DNA from 3 places in the Edwardsiella sp. EA181011 genome. Region 3 is predicted to be linked to each of the others. Evidence: predicted binding sites of a transcription regulator. Region 3 holds the regulator's gene; each other region holds the start of a gene.
The links. The regulator PurR, encoded in region 3, represses purine synthesis genes. The targets are predictions, from matches to a motif close to CANGCAAACGTTTGCNTG.
Positions count from the first base shown of each region.

Region 1 (4,700 bases), 1.7 Mb from region 3:
TCGCCGTCGGCAGAGATCATCAGGCCGGCATACAGGAAACCGGTATAGGGGGCGCCCTCCTGCGCCATACCGCGTACGGTTGGCCAAATCACCTGCTCCATGACCCGCTGATGCACCGCGTCGCTGACCACCGGCGCCGGCGAATAGGCTCCCATACCACCGGTATTGGGGCCGCTGTCACCATCGCCAACTCGCTTATGATCCTGGCTGGTGGCCATCGGCAGCACGTGTTCGCCGTCGACCATCACGATAAAGCTGGCCTCTTCTCCTTCCAAAAACTCCTCGACGACAATGCGGTGCCCTGCATCGCCAAAGGCGTTACCGGCCAGCATATCGTGGACGGCGGCTTCGGCGTCCTCCTGCGTCATCGCGACGATCACCCCTTTACCTGCGGCCAGTCCATCGGCCTTGATCACGAGCGGTGCGCCCTGTTCACGCACGTAGGCCAGCGCCGGCTCGATCTCGGTAAAATTACGGTAGGTGGCGGTAGGGATACGTTGACGCGCCAGGAAGTCTTTGCTGAACGCTTTGGAACCTTCGAGGCGGGCGGCGCTTTGGCTCGGGCCGAAGATAGTCAGCCCCGCCGCGCGGAAGGCGTCGACCACCCCGAGCACCAGCGGCGCCTCTGGGCCGACGATAGTGAGCCCGACCTGATGGTGCAAAGCAAACGCAACCAACGCATCGATATCGGTCGCGGCGATATCGATGTTCTCCAGCGCAGGCTCCTGCGCAGTGCCGGCGTTGCCCGGCGCGACAAATACGCGTTCGGCCAGCGGAGACTGGGCTGCTTTCCAAGCCAGGGCATGTTCACGCCCACCGCTGCCGATAATCAAAATATTCATGATGGTCACCTGTGAGCCGCGGGAGGCCCGCGGCGATTAGCTTAGTGGCGGAAGTGGCGCATGCCGGTAAAGATCATGGCGATGCCGTGTTCGTTAGCGGCGGCAATGACCTCGTCATCGCGGATAGAGCCCCCCGGCTGGATGACGCAGCGGATCCCGACGGCGGCGGCGGCATCGATACCGTCACGGAATGGGAAGAAGGCATCGGATGCCATCACGGATCCGGCGACCTGTAGACCCTCGTCCGCGGCTTTGATACCGGCAATTTTGGCTGAATAGACCCTGCTCATCTGTCCGGCCCCGATGCCAACGGTCATGTTATCCCGTGCATAGACGATGGCGTTGGACTTAACAAACTTGGCGACTTTCCAGCAGAACAAGGCATCGCGCAGCTCCTGCTCGCTGGGCTGGCGTTCGGTGACCACGCGCAGATCGGCGACATCCACCATGCCCAGATCGCGATCCTGCACCAATAGCCCCCCATTGACCCGTTTAAAGTCCAGACCGGGGACGCGTGCCTCCCACGCGCCGCAGGCCAGAACACGCACGTTTTGCTTGGCGCTGAGGAGATCCAGGGCGTCCTCTGTCACATGGGGTGCGATGATGACCTCAACGAATTGGCGCGCGATGATGGCCTGAGCGGTCTTGGCATCCAGCGTACGGTTAAAGGCTATGATGCCGCCAAAGGCGGAGGTGGGATCGGTCTGGTAGGCACGCTCATAGGCATCGAACGGATCGTCGCCGAGCGCAACGCCGCAGGGGTTGGCATGTTTGACGATGACGCAGGCCGGCTCGGCAAATCTCTTGACGCACTCCAGCGCGGCGTCAGTATCGGCAATGTTATTGTAGGACAGCGCCTTCCCCTGAAGCTGCTGGGCAGTAGCGATGCAGGCTTCAACCTGTGGCTCTTCAATATAGAAGGCGGCCTGCTGGTGGCCGTTTTCGCCGTAGCGCATATCCTGTTTTTTTACTAGGTTAAGGTTTAGCGTCCGCGGGAAGCGGCCGCTTGGACTATGGATATCGCCGTGGTAGGGGGCGACCAGCGAACCAAAGTAGTTGGCGATCATACTGTCGTAGGCGGCCGTATGCTCAAAGGCCTTAATGGCTAGGTCGAAGCGGGTGGCCTGCGTCAGGGCTCCGTGGTGGGCATCCATTTCGGCAATAATGTTCTCAAAGTCACCGTTGTTAACCACGATAGCCACATCGTTATGGTTCTTCGCCGCGGAGCGCACCATGGTCGGCCCGCCGATATCGATATTCTCCACCGCGTCCTCCTGCGAACAGTCGGGACGCGCAACGGTTTGAGCAAAGGGATAGAGATTGACGACGACCATATCGATGGGCTGAATACCATGCTGCTGCATAACGGCTGCGTCGCGATCGCGACGTCCGAGGATCCCACCGTGAACCTTGGGATGCAGGGTCTTGACACGTCCATCCATCATCTCAGGAAAGCCCGTGTAGTCGGAAACCTCGGTAACCGGCAGGCCGGCCTGTGACAGGAGGCGGGCGGTACCGCCGGTGGAGAGCAGTTCAACGCCGCGTAGATGTAAGGCCTGGGCGAATTCGACGATACCGGATTTATCGGAGACACTCAGCAGTGCGCGGCGAACAGGACGACTGTGTTGCATGGTGGTTATATCCCTCGGCAATGGATCGCAGTAAATCCTACTTATATATACCCATTAGAATTTGCTGCGAATGAAGCGGAATGTTGATGCGCGATGATTTTAACGAAAACGTTTGCGTAAAGCTCGACAAATTTTTGCCGGCGCCACCTTTGTGGATAACTCTGTGCGTAATGAGGTATAAGCAGTTCAATTGCTGTGTAATGCGCCATTCGGTTCATTTGGGGCAAAATAGCGGTTGCGCCCGGTAAAACAGGCCCTATAATGCGCCTCCATCGACACGGCACATGTGAACAACATCACAGGATGAGCCGGGGAGAGTGAGAGTGAAACGGTAAATTAAACGTTGACTCTCACCGAGGAAAGCGTAATATACGCCACCTCGACTTGGTAAGGAGAACTTGCTAAGTCACTGCTCTTTAACAAATTATCAGACAATCTGTGTGGGCACTCGCAAGATTCGTATTAAGCATTCCTCGGAATGCCAAAATATTTAAAGTCTTGAAGAGTGACAGCAGTTAATTCATTACGAATAAACAGTTTAATTTCTTTGAGCATCAAGCTTTTAATTGAAGAGTTTGATCATGGCTCAGATTGAACGCTGGCGGCAGGCTTAACACATGCAAGTCGAGCGGTAGCAGGGAGAAAGCTTGCTTTCTCCGCTGACGAGCGGCGGACGGGTGAGTAATGTCTGGGGATCTGCCTGATGGAGGGGGATAACTACTGGAAACGGTAGCTAATACCGCATAACGTCGCAAGACCAAAGTGGGGGACCTTCGGGCCTCATGCCATCAGATGAACCCAGATGGGATTAGCTAGTAGGTGAGGTAATGGCTCACCTAGGCGACGATCCCTAGCTGGTCTGAGAGGATGACCAGCCACACTGGAACTGAGACACGGTCCAGACTCCTACGGGAGGCAGCAGTGGGGAATATTGCACAATGGGCGCAAGCCTGATGCAGCCATGCCGCGTGTATGAAGAAGGCCTTCGGGTTGTAAAGTACTTTCAGTAGGGAGGAAGGTGTGAACGTTAATAGCGCTCACAATTGACGTTACCTACAGAAGAAGCACCGGCTAACTCCGTGCCAGCAGCCGCGGTAATACGGAGGGTGCAAGCGTTAATCGGAATTACTGGGCGTAAAGCGCACGCAGGCGGTTTGTTAAGTTGGATGTGAAATCCCCGGGCTTAACCTGGGAACTGCATCCAAGACTGGCAAGCTAGAGTCTCGTAGAGGGAGGTAGAATTCCAGGTGTAGCGGTGAAATGCGTAGAGATCTGGAGGAATACCGGTGGCGAAGGCGGCCTCCTGGACGAAGACTGACGCTCAGGTGCGAAAGCGTGGGGAGCAAACAGGATTAGATACCCTGGTAGTCCACGCTGTAAACGATGTCGATTTGGAGGTTGTGCCCTTGAGGCGTGGCTTCCGAAGCTAACGCGTTAAATCGACCGCCTGGGGAGTACGGCCGCAAGGTTAAAACTCAAATGAATTGACGGGGGCCCGCACAAGCGGTGGAGCATGTGGTTTAATTCGATGCAACGCGAAGAACCTTACCTACTCTTGACATCCAGCGAATCCTGTAGAGATACGGGAGTGCCTTCGGGAACGCTGAGACAGGTGCTGCATGGCTGTCGTCAGCTCGTGTTGTGAAATGTTGGGTTAAGTCCCGCAACGAGCGCAACCCTTATCCTTTGTTGCCAGCGGTTCGGCCGGGAACTCAAAGGAGACTGCCAGTGATAAACTGGAGGAAGGTGGGGATGACGTCAAGTCATCATGGCCCTTACGAGTAGGGCTACACACGTGCTACAATGGCGTATACAAAGAGAAGCGACCTCACGAGAGCAAGCGGACCTCATAAAGTACGTCGTAGTCCGGATTGGAGTCTGCAACTCGACTCCATGAAGTCGGAATCGCTAGTAATCGTGGATCAGAATGCCACGGTGAATACGTTCCCGGGCCTTGTACACACCGCCCGTCACACCATGGGAGTGGGTTGCAAAAGAAGTAGGTAGCTTAACCTTCGGGAGGGCGCTTACCACTTTGTGATTCATGACTGGGGTGAAGTCGTAACAAGGTAACCGTAGGGGAACCTGCGGTTGGATCACCTCCTTACCTGAAAATACGAAATTGTGTAGTGCTCACACAGATTGTCTGATAGATGTTCGAGCAAACGCGTCTGCGAAGCCGACCCTTGTGTCCCCTTCGTCTAGAGGCCTAGGACACCGCCCTTTC
Region 1 covers NZ_CP011364.1:412,318-417,017, reverse strand. The annotation lists gene purD (phosphoribosylamine--glycine ligase) at 1-842, opposite strand, end outside; gene purH (bifunctional phosphoribosylaminoimidazolecarboxamide formyltransferase/IMP cyclohydrolase) at 884-2,473, opposite strand; rRNA gene QY76_RS01880 (16S ribosomal RNA) at 3,037-4,580, shown strand; tRNA gene QY76_RS01875 (tRNA-Glu) at 4,664-4,700, shown strand, end outside.
Region 1: the regulator PurR is predicted to act here: its motif matches at 2,575-2,592, upstream of purH (bifunctional phosphoribosylaminoimidazolecarboxamide formyltransferase/IMP cyclohydrolase).

Region 2 (4,700 bases), 1.9 Mb from region 3:
CCCGCATAGCGGGGATCAGCGGTGAGTCTCGTGCGGGAAAATCAGATTCAGTACGATAGCGGTGATCCCGCCCGCCGCAATGCCGGAGGAGAGCAGGGTTTTCAGCCATTGAGGGGCGAACTGCAGGATTTCCGGCTGCTGCGATACGCCCAGTCCCACGGCCAGCGACAGCGCCATGATCATGATGGCGCGGCGGTTAAGCGGCTCACGCGAGACGATACGCACCCCTGAGGCGGCGATGGTGCCAAACATCACGATGGTAGCGCCGCCGAGCACCGGCTCGGGTATGTGCTGGACAAACCCGGCGACGGCGGGGAATAGGCCGAGCAGGACCAGCATCAGCGCGACCACGAAGCCGACCTTGCGGCTGGCGACGCCGGTCAGCTGGATCACGCCGTTATTTTGTCCGAAGCAGGAGTTGGGGAAGGTGTTGAAGACGGCGGAGAGCATCGAGTTGAGGCCATTCGCCAGTACCCCCCTTTCAGCCGCTTCATATACAGCGGCCCAGAGACCGGCTGTTCTGAGACATCCGACGTCGCGGTGATATCTCCTATGGTCTCCAGCGAGGTCACCATAAACACCAGCATCAGCGGTATCAGCAGATTCCAGTCGATCCCCAGGCCGTAGTACAGCGGAGTCGGTATTGTGACCAGCGGCGCCGTATTCGGCTGTGCGGCGGACGCCGGCAGCATGTCCATCAGCCAGGCCAGTCCATAGCCGACGGCCATCGCGATCACCAGCGAGGCGACGCGCAGGTAGGGATTGCGCTGGCGGTTGAGCAGGATGATCACCAGCAGCACCGCCCCGGCCAGCAGCAGATTCCGCGGCGCGCCGAAGCTGTGATCGCCCATTGCGCTATAGCCACCGCCGATGGAGATCAGACCGACCTGGATCAGCGACAGCCCGATGATCATCACGACGATGCCGGAGACCAGCGGGGTGATGATGCGGCGCGCCAGATGCAGGAAGCGTGACAGGATAATCTCTGTGCAGGAGGCCAGCATCAGGGTGCCAAACAGCGTCGCCATCATGGTAGGAATATCGGCGCCGCCGTTTTTTAGCGCCATACCGCCCATGATCAGCGGCGTGACAAAGTTAAAGCTGGTGCCCTGAATCGACAGCAGGCCAGAGCCGACGGGGCCCCAGGTTTTGATCTGGAGCAGGGAGGCGAGCCCAGAGGCGAACAGCGACATGCTGATGATGTGCTGGGTATCCTGCGCCGGCAGACCGAGCGCCTGACAGATCAACAGGGCCGGGGTGATGACGGCGACGAACATCGCTAACAGATGTTGGCAGGCGGCAAACAGGGTCTGCGCCAGCGGCGGGCAGTCATCCAGGCGATAGATCAGTTCGCTGCTGGTCGCCGGGGGCGTAGCCGGTTGGGCCATCGGATCGAGGTCGGTCGTTTGAGTGGTCATGTGTGCGGGCATCCAGGATCAACAATGGGCGCATTTTAATGATCTTTGCCACAAAAGCAATCGTTTGCGTTGAGTGTGTTGCCACTTTTTTGTGGCTTTTATTCCGCGTAGTTTTTTCGATAAAAGCTTGCCGCACTACAACCTTTGTCATTAAATTGTCAGGTTACTGAGCTGCGAAAAAACGGTGAAATTATATAACTTTCTGAAATATAAAAATTATATGGAGTACCTGAATGTATCATTTGGATATTTATGGCACGTTGGTTGCCGCGACGCTGGTGCTGCTGTTGGGGCGCCAGATGGTGCAAAAAATACCTCTGTTGACCAAATACACCATTCCTGAACCCGTAGCCGGCGGGCTATTGGTTGCCCTGGCCCTGCTAATCCTGAAAAAAAGCATCGGTTTTGAAGTCGACTTCGACATGTCGTTGAAGGATCCGTTGATGCTGGCTTTCTTTGCCACCATTGGTCTGAATGCCAACCTGGCCAGCCTACGCGCCGGGGGCAAGGCGCTGAGTATTTTCCTGTTTGTGGTGGTTGGGCTGCTGATCGTACAGAACGCCATCGGGATCAGCATGGCGAAACTGATGGGGCTGGATCCGCTGATGGGACTGTTGGCAGGCTCTATAACGCTGTCCGGCGGCCACGGTACCGGCGCGGCCTGGAGCAAGCTGTTTATTGAGCGCTACGGTTTTCAGAATGCGACCGAAGTGGCGATGGCCTGCGCGACCTTCGGGCTGGTGCTGGGCGGCCTGATCGGCGGTCCGGTCGCGCGCTACCTGGTTAAGCACTCTTCGACGCCGGACGGCACGCCGGATGACAACGCGGTGCCCAGCGCCTTTGAGAAGCCGCAGAGTGGGCGCATGATCACCTCGCTGGTGCTGATTGAAACCCTGGCGCTGATCGTCATCTGCCTGACGGTCGGCCAGCTGATCGCCGGGTGGCTGCGCGGCTCGGCGCTGGAGCTGCCGACCTTCGTCTGCGTGCTGTTTGTCGGGGTTATCTTAAGCAATACTCTGTCAAAAATCGGCTTTTATCAGGTGTTCGAGCGCGCCGTCTCGGTATTGGGCAACGTCAGCCTGTCGCTGTTCCTGGCGATGGCGCTGATGAGCCTGAAGTTGTGGGAGCTGGCCTCGCTGGCGTTGCCGATGCTGGCGATCCTGGCTGTGCAGACGCTGGTGATGGCGCTGTACGCCATTTTCGTCACCTATCGGGTGATGGGAAAGAACTACGACGCGGCGGTTCTGGCGGCGGGGCACTGTGGTTTTGGGCTAGGCGCTACGCCGACGGCCATCGCCAACATGCAGGCCATCACCGAGCGCTTTGGCCCTTCCCATTTGGCGTTCTTGGTGGTGCCGATGGTCGGCGCCTTCTTTATCGATATTGCCAACGCCATCATTATTAAGCTGTATTTAATGCTGCCGCTGTTTGCACAGGCGATCGGCTAAGGCGGATCGGCGCAGCTCAGGCGTTGGAGTAGCGGCTGCCGGCGGGCAGCCAGCGTTCGATCAGGGTGCGGGCGTGCTGTGGATAGGCGCTGTGCAGATGGCGAGCGATACGCTGGACTTCGGGTATCAGTGCCTGATCGCGCAGCAGGTCAGCGACGCGGAATTCGGCGTTGCCGGTTTGGCGGGTGCCCAACATCTCGCCGGGGCCGCGGATCTCCAGATCGCGCTGGGCAATAACAAAACCATCATTGCTGTCGCGCAGCACCTGCAGGCGCCGCTGCGCCGTCTGGCTCAGCGGCGCCTTGTATAGCAAAACACAGTGGGAGGCGATCGCACCACGCCCGACGCGTCCACGCAGCTGGTGCAGCTGCGCCAGTCCCAGCCGCTCGGGGTTTTCAATGATCATCAGGCTGGCGTTAGGGACATCGACCCCGACCTCGATCACCGTGGTGGCCACCAGCAGATCGACCTCGCCCGCCTTGAATTGCGCCATGACCCGCTGTTTATCCGCCGCCTTCATCCGGCCATGCACCAGCGCAATACGTAGCTCTGGAAGCTGCTGAATAAGGGCCTCAGCCGTAGCTTCGGCCGCCTGGGCCTCCAGGAGATCGGACTCTTCAATCAGGGTGCAGACCCAGTAGGCCTGGCGCTTCTCCTCCAGACAGGCGTGCCGTACCCGATCCAGGATCTGCTGGCGTCGAGTATCGGCGATGGCCACGGTGGTGACCGGAGTTCGTCCCGGCGGTAGCTCATCGATGACCGAGGTATCCAGATCGGCATAGGCGGTCATCGCCAGGGTGCGCGGGATCGGGGTGGCGGTCATGATCAGCTGGTGCGGGTGGAACCCCTGCGCCTCGCCCTTTTCCCACAGGGCCAGCCGCTGATGCACCCCAAAGCGGTGCTGCTCGTCGATAATAACCAGGGCCAGACCGGCAAACTGCACCTGCTCCTGAAACAGGGCGTGGGTCCCGACCACCATGTTTACCTCGCCGGCGGCAATGGCCGCCATCTGTGTCTGGCGCGCCTTGCCCTTCTGTTTCCCGGCCAGCCAGCCAACGCTTAAGCCCAGCGGGGCGAACCACTGGCGGAAGGTGGCGGCATGCTGTTCAGCCAGCAGCTCGGTGGGCGCCATCAGCGCCACCTGGTGGCCATGGGCGATGGCGCGCAGCGCCGCCAGGGCGGCGACCAGGGTTTTACCGCAGCCGACGTCGCCCTGTACCAGGCGCATCATCGGCACGCTTTTGGCCATGTCCGCCTCAATATCGCTCAGTACCCGCCGCTGGGCGGCGGTGGGGGTAAAGGGTAGCGCCGCGAGAAAACGGTGTTTGAGATGGTCATCGGTTGCCAAGGCTAGCGCGCGATGGCGCTGATTGCCGGCGCGCACCGCCAGCATGCTGAGGTGATGCGCCAGGAGCTCTTCCAGAATCAGGCGCCGCTGGGCGGGATGGCGCCCCTGTGCCAGATCCTCTTGATGGATGTCCGGCGGTGGGCGGTGCAGGGTGCGCAGCGCATCGGGCAGGCTAAGGAGTCCTTGCTTTAGGGTATCGGGCAGCAGCTCCGGGATAGGGGTGATATCGAGCAGCGCCAGCGCCTGATCGCTCAGCTTGCGCAGCGTGGCCTGGCGGACGCCTTCGGTGGTCGGATAGACCGGCGTCAGCGCCTCCTGCAGCGCCGGTGTGGCGTCGTCACCCTGTATACGGTATTCGGGATGGATTATCTCTGCGCCGTGGTGTCCGCGCTTGATCTCGCCGTAGGCCAGCACCCGTTTACCCGGCGCGAGGCTATTCTTCATGGCGGCGCTGAAGTTGAAAAAGCGCAGGGTCAGCAGGCCTGA
Region 2 covers NZ_CP011364.1:578,365-583,064, reverse strand. The annotation lists partial or broken gene QY76_RS02635 (NCS2 family protein) at 16-1,418, opposite strand; gene gltS (sodium/glutamate symporter) at 1,652-2,866, shown strand; gene recG (ATP-dependent DNA helicase RecG) at 2,883-4,700, opposite strand, start outside.
Region 2: the regulator PurR is predicted to act here: its motif matches at 1,472-1,489, upstream of gltS (sodium/glutamate symporter).

Region 3 (4,700 bases):
GGCCTTATCTATTACGCCTACCAGGATCTGCTGAACATCAAAATGCCGCGCACCGCTAACGAGATGTACCACCTGCGCGACGCCGCGCCGGTCAAGCGCGCCGAGCTGCAGCGCGGCGATCTGGTGTTCTTTCAGATCCACGGGCGCGGCGCCGCCGATCACGTCGGCGTCTATCTGGGCAACGGCAAATTTATTCAGTCTCCGCGCACCGGCGAGGAGATTCGCGTCAGCTATCTGGGCGATGACTACTGGCAGGATCACTACCTGGGCGCCCGCCGCGTCATGACCCCGAAAACCATCCGCTAACGCTCTCGCCACGGCATCTCCCCCCGCGGTGGCCCCCGACACCCGGCTTCCACGCGCCGTTTTCACCGCGTGTCTGCTACACATTTCGCCACTCAGTCAGCTAAAATACACCTGCCCCCTGTCTTTCACGGCAAAACTTGCTAGAATCACAAACCATAACAAGCGGACAACAAGATTTTTTCATTTTTGTCTAACCGCCGGCGGCGTCTTACGTGCGTTGCTTACGGATTAACCGTCTTGCCACAGAAGCATTAAGGAGAGAGCTATGTCATTTGAATTACCTGCATTACCGTACGCCATGAATGCGCTGGAACCGCATATCTCCGCCGAAACGCTGGAATACCACTACGGTAAGCACCACAACGCCTATGTGGTCAACCTGAATAATCTGATCAAAGGCACGGAGTTCGAAGGGAAATCGCTGGAAGAGATCGTGAAGAGCGCCTCCGGCGGTATCTTTAACAACGCCGCTCAGGTGTGGAACCACACCTTCTACTGGCACTGTCTCTCCCCGAACGGCGGCGGCGAGCCACGCGGCGCCCTGGCTGACGCCATCAACGCCGCCTTCGGCTCATTTGCCGCGTTCAAAGACGCGTTGACCAAGTCTGCCGTCGGCAACTTCGGCTCCGGCTGGACCTGGCTGGTGAAAAAGGCGGACGGCACCCTGGCCATCGTCAACACCGCTAACGCCGCGACCCCGCTGACCGGCGACGACAAGCCGCTGCTGACCGTGGACGTATGGGAGCACGCCTACTACATCGACTACCGTAACGCTCGCCCGGTGTACCTGGAAAACTTCTGGGCGCTGGTAAACTGGGAGTTCGTCGCCCAGAATCTGGCGTAACCGGCCGCAGAGATAAAAAAGGCGCTCACCGAGCGCCTTTTTTATTTATGCCACCCGCTGACTTAGTGCAGTGCGGCGATCAGGCTGGCCACGACGATCAGCGCCAGCGCCACCACCGTTGTTACCAGAGAATACTTCAGATCGTTTTCCATCCTGACACCTCATGTTTTACGTTCCGGATCAATTTTTACTGACTTGAAAGTTCGCACAAAACCCGTGTTAAATCATTTTTACATAAATCACATCTTAAAACACGCAGAAAATCTTATGATTACATCCTGCGCAAATCGCCAATTAGTGCTTCCCCTTTTGCCTGAGATCAGACAGAATTTGCGGTTTACTGCCGCGTGCCGACGCTATAATTCTAAACAAGAAATGGCAAACGTCACCCTATTGCGCAAACGCGCCGGCGCCGAGCCGCGCTGTCAGGCGTATTTTCCGATGCACGCAGGCAAACGATTAACAAAACGGCGACGCAGCGCGTACGCCCAGGAGTCATTTGTTTCATGGCAACGATTAAAGATGTGGCAAAGCGCGCAGGCGTATCGACCACCACGGTGTCTCACGTCATCAATAAAACCCGCTTTGTCGCCGACGAGACCAAAGCCGCCGTCTGGGAGGCCATTAAAGAACTACACTACTCCCCCAGCGCCGTTGCCCGCAGCCTGAAGGTCAACCACACCAAATCCATCGGCCTGCTGGCGACCTCCAGCGAGGCGCCGTACTTTGCCGAGGTCATCGAATCGGTAGAGAATAGCTGCTACAGCCAAGGCTATACCCTGATCCTGTGTAACTCCCACAATAATCTGGAGAAGCAGAAAGCCTACCTGGCCATGCTGGCGCAGAAACGCGTCGACGGCCTGCTGGTGATGTGCTCCGAATACCCGGAAAACCTGCTGGAGATCCTGGAGGACTACCGCCACATCCCGATGGTGGTCATGGACTGGGGAACCCGCCGCAGCGACTTTACCGACGCTATCCAGGACAACGCCTTCGAGGGAGGCTATCTGGCCGGCCGTTACCTGATCGAGCGTGGCCACCGCGACATTGGCGCCATCACCGGCCCGGTATCGCGCAACACCGGCGGCGGTCGACTGCGCGGCTTCCTCAAGGCGCTGCAGGAGGCCAATATCACGCCGCAGGAGTCATGGCTGGTCGAAGGCGACTTCGAGCCGGAGTCCGGCTATGCGGCGATGCAAAACATTCTGGCGCAGAAACAGCGTCCGACGGCGGTGTTTGTCGGCGGCGACATCATGGCGATGGGCGCCATTTGCGCAGCGGATGAGATGGGACTGCGCGTACCGCAGGATATCTCCGTCATCGGCTACGATAACGTGCGCAACGCCCGCTACTTTACCCCGGCGCTGACCACCATTCATCAGCCCAAGGAGCGCCTTGGCGCCATGGCGTTCGACATGCTGCTCGATCGCATTACCAGCAAGCGCGAGGACGCCCAAACCATCGAAGTACATCCTAAGCTGGTTGAGCGCCGCTCCGTGGCCGACGGACCGTTCATCGACTACCGCCGCTAAGCGCGTGTCTCGGCTAGTCCTGTTTCCCGCGCTGGTGCTGCTGTCCGGCGCGCTGCCGCTGGCGGCGATGGTCCCGGCAACCCTACTGCCGCTGACCGGACAGGATGCAGGACAGGCGCTGCAGCGACTGCTGCAGTGGCCCGCGCTCGGTCACAGCCTCGGTCTGTCGCTGTGGATAGCGCTGGGGGCCAGCGCCGGTGCCCTGCTGCTGGCGCTGGCGCTGGCCGGGTTCACCCTGCGGCGTCAGCGTCAGCATGCGCTGGCGCCGGCGCTGCTGTTGGCGGCCCCCCACATCGCCCTGGCCACCGGCCTGCTGATGCTGCTGGCGCCAACCGGCCTGCTGTGGCGCCTGATGGCGCCGCTGTTTGGCTGGCAGCAGCCGCCCGACCTGCCGCTTCCCAACGATCCCTACGGCCTGAGCCTCTCGCTGCTCCTGCTGTTAAAAGAGACCCCCTTTTTCTATTTGCTTACCCTGAATCTGGCCGCCCGCTGCGCGGCGCCGCGGCAGCTGCGTATCGGCGCCGCGCTGGGCTATCCCCCGGCGCAGGGCTGGTGACGTATCGTGGTTCCGCAGCTGCTGCCGGGGCTACGCCTGCCCATGTTCTGCGTCCTGGCCTTTGCCCTGTCGGCGCTGGATCTGGCGCAGTTGCTCGGTCCGCAGCGGCCGCTGCTGTTTGCGCAGCTGCTGTGGCAGTGGATTGCCGACGGTGGGCAGACGGCGCTAGCGGCCCTCGGGGCGCTGCTGCTGATGCTCTTAAACGCGCTGGCGCTGCTGCTCTGGTATGGCATAGAGCGCCTGTGGGTCGCCGTGGGCCGCCGGCCCCCGCGACGACGCGTCGCCCTCGGCGGGTCAGCGGCCTATGCCGCCTTTTGGCCCCTGGCGCTGACCGCTGCGGCCTACCTGATGCTGGTGCTGATTTCGCTGGCCCAGCGCTGGCCCTTTGCGCAACGCTGGCCGCAGCAGTGGCGCTATGACAGCTGGCTGTACAGCCTCAGTGACTGGAGCGCCCCGCTGTGGCATACCCTGTGCATCGCGCTGGCGGTCAATCTGCTGGCGCTGATCCTGGCGCTCGGCACGCTGGAGTGGTATGCCCTGAGACGGCGGGCCCCCGGTGCCTGGCTGCTGTTGCCGCTGCTGCTGCCGCAGATGGGGCTGATCTTCGGCCTGCAGTATTTCGCCGCCCGCAGCCAGCTGCTGGGCAGCTACCCGCTGGTTATCTATGGCCAGCTGTTGTTCGTCACCCCCTACTACCTGCTGACGCTGTCCGGCGCCTGGCTGCGTTTCGATACGCGTCAGATCCGGGTAGCGCTGGCGTTAGGTAAGACGCCCTGGCAGGCCTTTTACCGGATTAAGCTGCCGCAGATGCTGCCGGCGCTGCGGCTGACGGTGGCCTTTGGCATCGCGGTCAGCGTCGGCATGTATCTGCCGACGCTGGGGCTGGGCGCCGGGCGGCTGCCGACCCTGGCCACGGAAACCGTCGCCTATGCCAGCGGCATCGATCGCCGCCTGGCCGCCATCGGCGCCCTGTGGCAAACCCTGCTACCGCTGCCGGCATTTTTGCTGGCGCTGTGGCTGCCGCGGCGCGGTATACGAGGAGCAACGTCGCATGACCACCCTTAATCTCCGCCAGCTGAGCGTCGAACTGGCCGGGCGTCCCCTGCTGGCACCGTTGACGCTGACGGTCGCGCCGGGGGAGATCGTCACGCTGATGGGCCCCAGCGGCTGCGGCAAATCCACCCTGCTGGCCGGGATCGGCGGCCATCTGCAGCCGCCGCTGGTCGCCCGCGGCGAAGTCTGGCTGGATCGGCGCAGCCTGAGCCGCGTGCCGCCCTGGCGGCGCGGGATCGGGCTGCTGTTTCAGGATGATGTTCTGTTCCCACACCTGACTGTAGCGCAGAATCTGCGTTTTGCCCTGCCGCCGGGGGTATCGGATGAGGCGGTGACGCGCGCGCTGCAGCAGGCGGAGCTGGCCGGACGGGGCGCCAGCTATCCCGCCGCCCTCTCAGGGGGGCAGCGC
Region 3 covers NZ_CP011364.1:2,660,959-2,665,658, forward strand. The annotation lists gene QY76_RS11690 (C40 family peptidase) at 1-306, shown strand, start outside; gene sodB (superoxide dismutase [Fe]) at 572-1,150, shown strand; gene QY76_RS18770 (YnhF family membrane protein) at 1,213-1,302, opposite strand; gene purR (HTH-type transcriptional repressor PurR) at 1,657-2,682, shown strand; gene QY76_RS19330 (hypothetical protein) at 2,687-3,238, shown strand; gene QY76_RS11705 (hypothetical protein) at 3,245-4,303, shown strand; gene QY76_RS11710 (ATP-binding cassette domain-containing protein) at 4,290-4,700, shown strand, end outside.